One region of the Streptomyces sp. NPDC001904 genome, then DNA from elsewhere that is predicted to be linked to it. Evidence: predicted binding sites of a transcription regulator. Region 1 holds the regulator's gene; the other holds the start of a gene.
What was found. Region 1 encodes HspR, which represses chaperone genes until heat shock. Its sites were predicted from a motif close to TTGAGNNNNNNNNNCTCAA; they were not measured.

Region 2: the regulator HspR is predicted to act here: its motif matches at 1,918-1,936, upstream of lon (endopeptidase La).

The regions. Positions count from the first base shown of each region.
Region 1 is NZ_JBEOYI010000032.1:11,971-16,445, reverse strand. Features, by position in the region: gene ABT127_RS34330 (DUF2207 domain-containing protein) at 1-187, shown strand, start outside; gene ABT127_RS34325 (GNAT family N-acetyltransferase) at 195-713, opposite strand; gene ABT127_RS34320 (hypothetical protein) at 882-2,321, shown strand; gene ABT127_RS34315 (heat shock protein transcriptional repressor HspR) at 2,390-2,848, opposite strand; gene dnaJ (molecular chaperone DnaJ) at 2,854-4,047, opposite strand; gene grpE (nucleotide exchange factor GrpE) at 4,105-4,475, opposite strand, start outside.
Region 2 is NZ_JBEOYI010000011.1:110,985-115,459, reverse strand. Features, by position in the region: gene ABT127_RS19890 (spermidine synthase family protein) at 1-161, opposite strand, end outside; gene ABT127_RS19885 (rhomboid-like protein) at 328-1,104, shown strand; gene ABT127_RS19880 (GNAT family N-acetyltransferase) at 1,136-1,795, opposite strand; gene lon (endopeptidase La) at 1,959-4,361, shown strand; gene ABT127_RS19870 (lysozyme) at 4,437-4,475, opposite strand, start outside.

The DNA.
Region 1 (4,475 bases):
CACCGCGCGCCGCACCTCCACCCTCACCCGCCTCGGCCCGGCCCTCGCCGTGGGCCTCATCGCCGCCTCGGCGGCCTCCGCCACGGCCCCGTCCTCCAGCGGCGGGAGCGGCGGCTCCGGCGGAGGCAGCAGTTCCGGCGGCGGGGTCGGGGGCGGCACGGGCGGAGGCGGCGGCGGCTCGTGGTGACCCCGGGCTAGCCCTCGTACTCGCTCAGATCGATCGCGTACAGCCGCAGCCCCTCGTCCTCCCCGGTCGCCGTCATCCCCAGCTTGTGGAGAAGTTTCATCGAGGAGGCGTCCTCGGGGGCGGCGGCCGCCACGACCCGGTCGATGCCGCGGTCCTGGAGCGCGAACTCCAGGGACGCCTGCGCCGCCTCCGCCGCGTACCCCTGGCCCCAGAACTGACGGCCGAGCCGCCACTGGATGCCGATGTGGTCCGCGATCTTCGGGGGCGCCTCGGGAACGTACAGGCCGACCGCGCCCGCCAGCTCGCCCGAGCCGAGCAGTTCGACGGCGAAGATCCCGAAGCCCTCGTCGTCCCACTCCTCCTCCCAGCGCTCGATGTCCTCGGCGGTGTCGTCGAGGGAGCGCGGGGTGCCGTCCCCGATGCGTTGCATCACCGCCGTATCGGCCTGGATCTCGGAGAGCGGAACCAGGTCGTCGTCGGGCAGCCAGCGGCGCAGGAGGAGGCGGGGGGTGCGGATCTCGGTCATGGATCCATCCTGAGGCATGGCGGCGGGGACGGACCGCCACAGCCGGCCCGGAGACAACTCCTAGATCGAATTCGCCCGGCGAGGGCAACCCCGCCCCGGTCCCGGCAGTCATCTTGGCGTCCGAAGAGCCCACCTCTCCTTCCCCGTAATAAGGAACCGCTGACCCCGATGCGCCAGCCCACCGCCGCCTCCCCGCGCCGCAACCGCGCCGCGGCGACGTTCACCGCCCTGGCGGCCGCCGCCCTGCTCACCGCCGCCGCGGCCGCCCCGGCCGTCGCCGACGAGCCGGCCGAGAACGACACCCTGTGGATCTCGACCCCGTACGACCTGGTGCTGCCGGGGGCCGACGCCGACGGTGACGCCGCCGCCCAGTCCGTCGACGTGCAGCTCTCCCACGACAACACCGGCAACTCCGTCTCCGGCGGCACGCTCACCGTCGACGCGGGTGAGCTGGCCGGGATCGCTACGGTGACCTGGCCCGCCAACTGCGCCGAGGACGCCGCCAGTCCGCTGAAGGCGACGTGCTCCTTCGGCAGCCTCGACGGCACGCCCTGGATCACCGCCGCCACCCTCGGCATCCGCGCCGACGCCGACGCCCCGGCCGACGCGTCCGCGTACCTGCACTACGCGGCGAGCGCCGACAGCGCCTTCGGCACCCTCGACGCGTACCCGACGGACACCCACGTCACCGTGGCCAACGGCCCCGACCTGGGCCTGAACCAGCTGCCGTTCAACACAAAGGTCGCCGTCGACAGCGACGTCGCGCAGCCGGTGCGCCTGACGAACTCCGGGAACCGGACGGCCGACCGCACGATCCTCACCCTCTTCGCCTCGCACGGCCTGGACCTCGCGCACCGCTACGGCAACTGCACGTACCTGGACGGCGACCGCGTCTCCAACCCGATGGGCACGACCGCCGTGTGCGTCCTGGACCGGGCCGTCGCGCCGGGCCAGGCGTACGACCTGTCGCCCGCGACCGCCGTGCGCACCACCGGCGCCGCACTGTACGAGCGCTTCGACTACCAGGTGGCGACGTACACCGACGAGGCCTACCAGCAGGCCCTCGCGGGGCGGCCGTTCGTCCAGGGCAGCGGCGAGGACTTCGTCCCTGCGCCGGTCGCCCCCGCGGCGCTGCGTTCGGCCGACACCGACGACCTCAATCCGGAGGACAACTACCGGATGAGGACGCTGACGGCCGACAACACCGCCGACCTGAGGGCCACCGCCCCGAACATCACCGGTGCCGTCGTCGGCACGACCGTCACCGCGCGGATCGGCGTCCTCAACCGGGGCCCGGCCTGGGTCGCCTCCCTCGGCGCCGGCGCGAGCGTCGCCACCGTCGACGTCACCCTGCCCGCCGGGACGACCGTCACCAGGAAGCCCGCCATGTGCGACGAGGCAGGCGGCCTGCACTACGTGTGCCGCACGCCGATCCTGCAGTGGGAGAAGGACCGTACGGTCTTCCCCTTCAAGCTGCGGATCGACTCGGCCGACGCCCTCGGCGCGACCGGCACCGCGGCCACCCGCAACAACGACCCGGAGCTGTCCATCAGCGCCTTCGACCCGAACCTGAAGAACAACAGCACCACGTTCACGATCAACGGCTGACCGCGCCCAGCAGGACATGCGAAGGGCCCCGGAGACATGATGTCTCCGGGGCCCTTCGCACACGCGGTTCAGTCCTGCGGCCGCTTCGGCCGCCACACCACCAGCGCGCTGGTCTGCTGCACCTCCTGGTACGGGACCAGGTCGCGGCGGTACGAGGCATGCACCGCCGCCTCCCGCTGCTGCATGGCCGCGGCGGCTCCCTCCACGGCGGCGGACAGCTCCGCCACCCGGGACTGGAGCGCCGCGACCTGGTTCTCCAGCTCGATGATGCGCTTGATGCCCGCCAGGTTGATGCCCTCGGTCTGCGACAGCTCCTGCACCTGACGGAGCAGTTCGATGTCACGGGCCGAGTAGCGGCGGCCGCGCCCGGCCGTGCGGTCGGGGGAGACCAGGCCGAGGCGGTCGTACTGGCGCAGGGTCTGAGGGTGCAGGCCGGACAGTTGGGCCGCCACCGAGATCACGTACACCGGTGTCTCGTCGGTCAGTTCGTACGGATTCGTGCGCCGTCGAGAATGCTGCCCGTCCATCTGGCTCAAGCTCCCTTCGCGGCCTGGAACAGTTCTGCCCGCACATCGGTGTCCTCAGTCGCCTCGCGGAACGACTCGAGGGCCGAACGGGCCTCGTCGGACAGGTCCTTGGGGACCGCGACCTCCACGGTGACCAGCAGGTCCCCGCGGGTGCCGTCCTTGCGCACGGCTCCCTTGCCGCGGGCCCGCATCGTCCGCCCGTTCGGCGTGCCCGCGGGCAGCTTCAGGGTGACGGCGGGGCCGCCGAGCGTCGGCACCTTCACCTCGCCGCCGAGCGTGGCCTCGGTGAACGTGACGGGCACGGTCACCGTGAGGTTGTCGCCCTTGCGGTCGAAGACCGGGTGCTTGTCGACGTGCACGACCACGTACAGGTCGCCCGCCGGACCGCCCCGCTCGCCGGGCGCGCCCTTGCCACGGAGGCGGATCCGCTGGCCGTCGGAGACTCCGGCGGGGATGCGGACCTGCATCGTGCGCGAGGACTTGGCGCGGCCCGACCCCTTGCAGACCTCGCAGGGGGTCTCCGCGATCAGGCCGCGGCCCTTGCAGTCCACGCACGGGTCGGTGAGCGAGAAGCCGCCACCGCCGCCCCGCGAGACCTGTCCGGTGCCGACGCAGGTCGGGCACACGCGCGGCGTGCCGTTCTTGTCGCCGGTGCCCGAACACGCCTTGCAGGGCGCCTGGGAGGACATCCGCAGCGGGACCGTGGCCCCGTCCACCGCCTCGGTGAAGCTGAGCGTCACCTCGGACTCGATGTCCTGGCCGCGGCGCGGCTGGGTACGGGTGCCCGCGCCCGCGCCGCCCCGGTTGAACAGGCCGCCGAAGACATCGCCGATGCCTCCGCCGAACCCGCCCTGGGCCCCGCCGCCGGCGGTGCCGCCCTGGGCACCGCCGCCGAAGAGGTCACCGAGGTCGAAGTTGAACGTGCCGCCCCCGCCCGCGCCGCCGGGCCGGAACCCGCCGCCGGCGAACAGGGCACGCGCCTCGTCGTACTCCTTGCGCTTCTTGGGGTCGCCGAGGACGTCGTTCGCCTCGGAGATCTCCTTGAAGCGGTCCTCCGCCTTGGGGTTGCCCTTGTTGGCGTCGGGGTGGTTCTCCCGCGCGAGCTTGCGGTACGCCTTCTTGATCTCGGCGTCGGTGGCGTCCTTGGGGACGCCGAGGACCTTGTAGTAGTCCTTCTCGATGAAGTCCTTCGTGCTCATCGGCCTCGACGTCCCTCCTTACCGGGCTCACTCACATCGGTCGGCACCTGGTCTCGGTCAGCCCTCGTCCGGGCCACCGGTCTCCTTCTCGGCGTCCTTGGTCTCGGACGCGTCGTCGGCGCTTTCGGTCTTGACGGTCTGCGCGCCCGGCTGCGGCTCCGCGACCGCCACCCGCGCGGGGCGGATGGTGCGCTCGCCGATCCGGTAGCCCGGCTGCAGGATCGCCACGCAGGTCGTCTCGGTGACGTCCGGCGCGTAGCTGTGCATCAGGGCCTCGTGCACGGTCGGGTCGAAGGGCTCGCCCTCCTTGCCGAACTGCTGCAGGCCCATCTTGGCGGCGACCGTCTCCAGCGACTCGGCGACGGACTTGAAGCCGCCGACGAGCTCGCCGTGCTCACGGGCGCGGCCGATGTCGTCGAGGACGGGAA
Region 2 (4,475 bases), on a different contig from region 1:
ACGAGCAGCCGCTCGGAGCGGCCGTCGGAGGTGTCCATGAGGAAGGTGCCGTTGGCGATGATCTGGAGCAGATCGCCGTGCCGGCGCAGCACCACCTCGCCGTGGGGACCCTCGCGGCGGTCCAGGACGACAGGGGCCTCTTCCGGGTGCGCGACGCTCATGCGGACCATCTTGGCGGATAGGGGTTTGGCGCGTCGGGGGTTCGGTTGCGGACGCGGCCGGGGCCTGTGAGGTTGCTGTGCATCGCGTCTCACGTGGCGTCCGTCATAGACAGGACGGCCGGCAGGGACGAAGTCTGGGTCGGATGCGCGCGAAAGGGGTGCCCTCGTGGAACCAGGAGGCGTGATCACCGGTGCCGGTGGGGCGACGGCCGCCGGCGGCCGTCCGCTCGACGGCATCCCCGCACAGCCCGGGCCCCCGGCCCTGGAGACGGTGCGCCGCACCGGCCCGCGCCGTCCGCGGCCGTGGCTGCTGCTGCCCACTCCCACCGGCACACCGTTCACCTTCGGCTACGCGGCCGTGCTCGTCGTCACCTCGCTGTACATGGAGTTCGCGCCGCCGGACGCGGTGTCCGCCGCGCTGCGTGCATCGAGCACCGATGTCACCCATCTGGCTCAGTCCCCGGTACTCGTCCTGGTGGCGAGCGCGCTGTGGATCGCGGGTGGCCTCGCGTCCCCCTTCGTGATCGCCTTCGTCGTCGTGCTGACCGCGTTGGAGCGGCGGATAGGGGGCCTGCGCACGGCGGCCGTCTTCCTGCTGGGCCACGTCCTGGCGACCCTGGCCACCGAGGTGCCGGTGGGCCTGTCGGTGGCGGCGGGCCATCTGCCCGACAGCTCGCTGCACCGCCTCGACTACGGCATCAGCTTCGGCGTCGCGGCGAGCATCGGCGCCCTCGCCGGCCTGCTCACCCCGTGGCTGCGCTGGCTGACGCTCGCCGTCTTCGCTGCGACGCTGCTCCAGGACCTGATCGCCTTCACCGACCCGATGACCAGCTGGGGCCATCTGCTGGCTCTGGCCATCGGCGTCGCGACCTGGCCCCTGGTCCGCCGCTGGCGCACGCGCAGAATCAGCCCCTCCGCCACGACAAGCCCCTCCGGCGATTGAGGAGCGGGGTCCGGGGCGGAGCCCCGAGACCTCAGCCCACGGTGTCGCCCACGAACTTCGCATTGGTGAGCGGCGCCACGACCTCCCACCCGAGCGACTCGTACAGCAGCCGCCCGGCGGGAGTACAGGCCAGAACCCCCCGCACCGCCCCCCGGTCGTACGCGGCGGCGTGCAGCGTCCGCATCACGGCGCTGCCGAGCCCCTTCCGGCGATGGTCCGGCGAGGTCTCGATCTGATCGACGGCGGCACCGGCGCCGACCACGGCGACCTGCCCCCGCGCGGCGAACGCCCCCTCGGCGTCGGTCACCAGCACCCGGGTGACACCACCGCGGGCCCAGGCGCGCACCCGGTATCCGGCCGGGGCCGAGGGCGCCGCCGCCGGGGTCAGCCCGACCGTCATCAGGAAGTCGTCCGCGCCGTACGGCTCCCACCCCGCGCCGAGCCAGGGCAGCACCCGCTCACGGTCGGCGAACACCTTCAGGTGGGTGCCGCGCCCGGTGACCGACCCGGTGACCTTGCGGACGTCGTCCTCCCGCACGTCGTCGCCGGTGGCGCCGAGCACGTGCCGTCCGACGTGTTCCGCCAGGCCGACATAAATCGTGTAGCCCCATGGTTCGACCAGAGGGGGCGCGGCCCCGCGGGAGACGACCCAGCCGTCGACCCAGTCGCGTACGTGGCGATCGCCGGTCATGCGTACCCCCGGGGTAATGGTTGATAGCGGTAAGTGAACCTTACGCGCCGCATGCTCGCCCCGGGCAGACGTGATCGCTCAGAGCGAACGCAGAGCTGGGAACATCCGAAGCCTCCCGTGCATTGAGTCCACATAGCTCAACTTGACTGCCAAAGGGGAGATCATGGCTTCGACGTCCGCACCGCTCACCCTGCCCGTGCTGCCCCTCGACGACGAGGTGGTTCTGCCCGGCATGGTGGTGCCGCTGGACCTGAACGACACCGACGTACGCGCCGCGGTGGAGGCCGCGCAGGCCGCCGCGCGCGGCGAGCCCGGAAAGCCCCGGGTGCTGCTCGTGCCGCGGATCGACGGCGCGTACGCGAACATCGGCGTGCTCGGCACCGTGGAGCAGGTGGGACGCCTGGCCGACGGCGACCCCGGCGCCCTCGTCAAGGGCCGCGACCGGGTACGCATCGGCGCGGGCACGACCGGCCCCGGCGCCGCCCTCTGGGTGGAGGGCCTGACCGTCGAGGAGACCGTCCCCGACCCGCTGCCCGGCGCGGTGACCGAGCTGGCCAAGGAGTACAAGGCCCTCGCCACCGACTGGCTGAAGAAGCGCGGCGCCTGGCAGGTCGTGGACCGCGTCCAGCAGATCGAGGGCGTGTCCGCCCTCGCGGACAACTCCGGGTACTCGCCCTTCCTGACCACCGCGCAGAAGGTCGAACTCCTTGAGACCGCCGACCCGGTGGAGCGCCTGCGGCTCGCGACGGCCCAGCTGCGCGAGCACCTCGCCGAGCAGGACGTCGCCGAGACCATCGCCAAGGACGTCCAGGAGGGCGTCGACAAGCAGCAGCGGGAGTTCCTGCTGCGCCGCCAGCTCGACGCCGTGCGCAAGGAGCTGCGCGACCTGAACGGTGACCAGGACGGCGAGGAGTCCGACGACTACCGCGCCCGGGTCGAGGCCGCCGACCTGCCCGAGAAGGTCCGCGAGGCCGCCCTCAAGGAGGTCGACAAGCTGGAGCGCTCCAGCGACCAGTCGCCCGAGGGCTCCTGGATCCGCACCTGGCTCGACACCGTCCTCGAACTGCCGTGGAACGAGCGGACGGAGGACGCCTACGACATCAAGGGCGCCCGGGACGTCCTGGACGCCGAGCACTTCGGCCTGGACGACGTGAAGGAGCGGATCACCGAGTACCTGGCCGTGCGCAAGCGCCGCACCGACCGCGGTCTCGGCGTCGTCGGCGGACGGCGCGGCGGCGCGGTGCTCGCGCTGGTCGGCCCGCCCGGCGTCGGCAAGACCTCGCTCGGCGAGTCCGTCGCGCACGCCATGGGCCGTAAGTTCGTCCGGGTCGCGCTCGGCGGCGTCCGCGACGAGGCGGAGATCCGCGGCCACCGGCGTACGTACGTCGGCGCGCTGCCCGGCCGCATCGTCCGCGCGGTCAAGGAGGCCGGGTCGATGAACCCGGTGGTCCTCCTCGACGAGATCGACAAGGTCGGCTCCGACTTCCGCGGCGACCCGGCCGCGGCCCTGCTCGAAGTCCTCGACCCGGCGCAGAACCACACCTTCCGCGACCACTACCTGGAGGTCGAACTCGATCTGTCCGACGTCGTGTTCCTCGCGACGGCGAACGTGCTCGAAGCGATCCCGGAGGCGCTGCTCGACCGCATGGAGCTGGTCCGGCTCGACGGGTACACCGAGGACGAGAAGGTCGTCATCGCCCGCGACCACCTGCTCCCGCGCCAGCTGGAGCGGGCCGGCCTCGCGGAGGGCGAGGTCGCCATCGGCGAGGACGCGCTGCGCAGGCTGGCCGGCGAGTACACGCGCGAGGCCGGCGTGCGCAACCTGGAGCGGGCCGTCACCCGCGTGCTCCGCAAGGTCGCGGCCCAGCACGAACTCGGCGACCGCGAGCTGCCGTTCACCGTCGGCGAGGGCGATCTGCGGGCGCTGATCGGGCGGCCGCACCACGTGCCCGAGTCGGCGCAGGACCCGGCCGAGCGGCGCACGGCGGTGCCGGGTGTCGCGACCGGACTCGCGGTGACCGGCGCGGGCGGCGACGTGCTCTTCGTGGAGGCCTCGCTGGCCGACCCGGAGACCGGCGCGGCGGGGCTGACCCTCACCGGTCAGCTCGGCGACGTGATGAAGGAGTCGGCGCAGATCGCGCTCTCCTTCCTGCGCTCGCACGGCGCCGAACTGGAGCTGCCCGTCGCCGATCTGAAGGAGCGCGGCGTGCACATCCACTTCCCGGCGGGCGCGGTCCCCAAGGACGGCCCGAGCGCGGGCGTCACGATGACGACGGCGCTGGCGTCGCTGCTCAGCGGGCGTCTCGTCCGTACGGACGTGGCGATGACCGGTGAGGTGTCGCTGACCGGCCGGGTGCTGCCGATCGGCGGCGTCAAGCAGAAGCTCCTCGCCGCGCACCGGGCGGGCGTCACGACCGTCATCATCCCGAAGCGCAACGAGGCCGACCTGGACGACGTCCCGGCCGAGGTCCTGGAGAAGCTGGACGTCCACCCGGTGACGGACGTCCGCCAGGTCCTCGAACTGGCCCTGGCCCCGGCCGGGGTGGAGGTTCCGGTGGCGGCGTGACGGACGCCGCCGGACGACGAGGGCCCGGACCCCGTGAGGGATCCGGGCCTTCGGCCTGCCGTCGCGGGTGCGGGCTCAGCCGTTGGCGAGCGCCTGCACGCGGTCGAGCGCGCC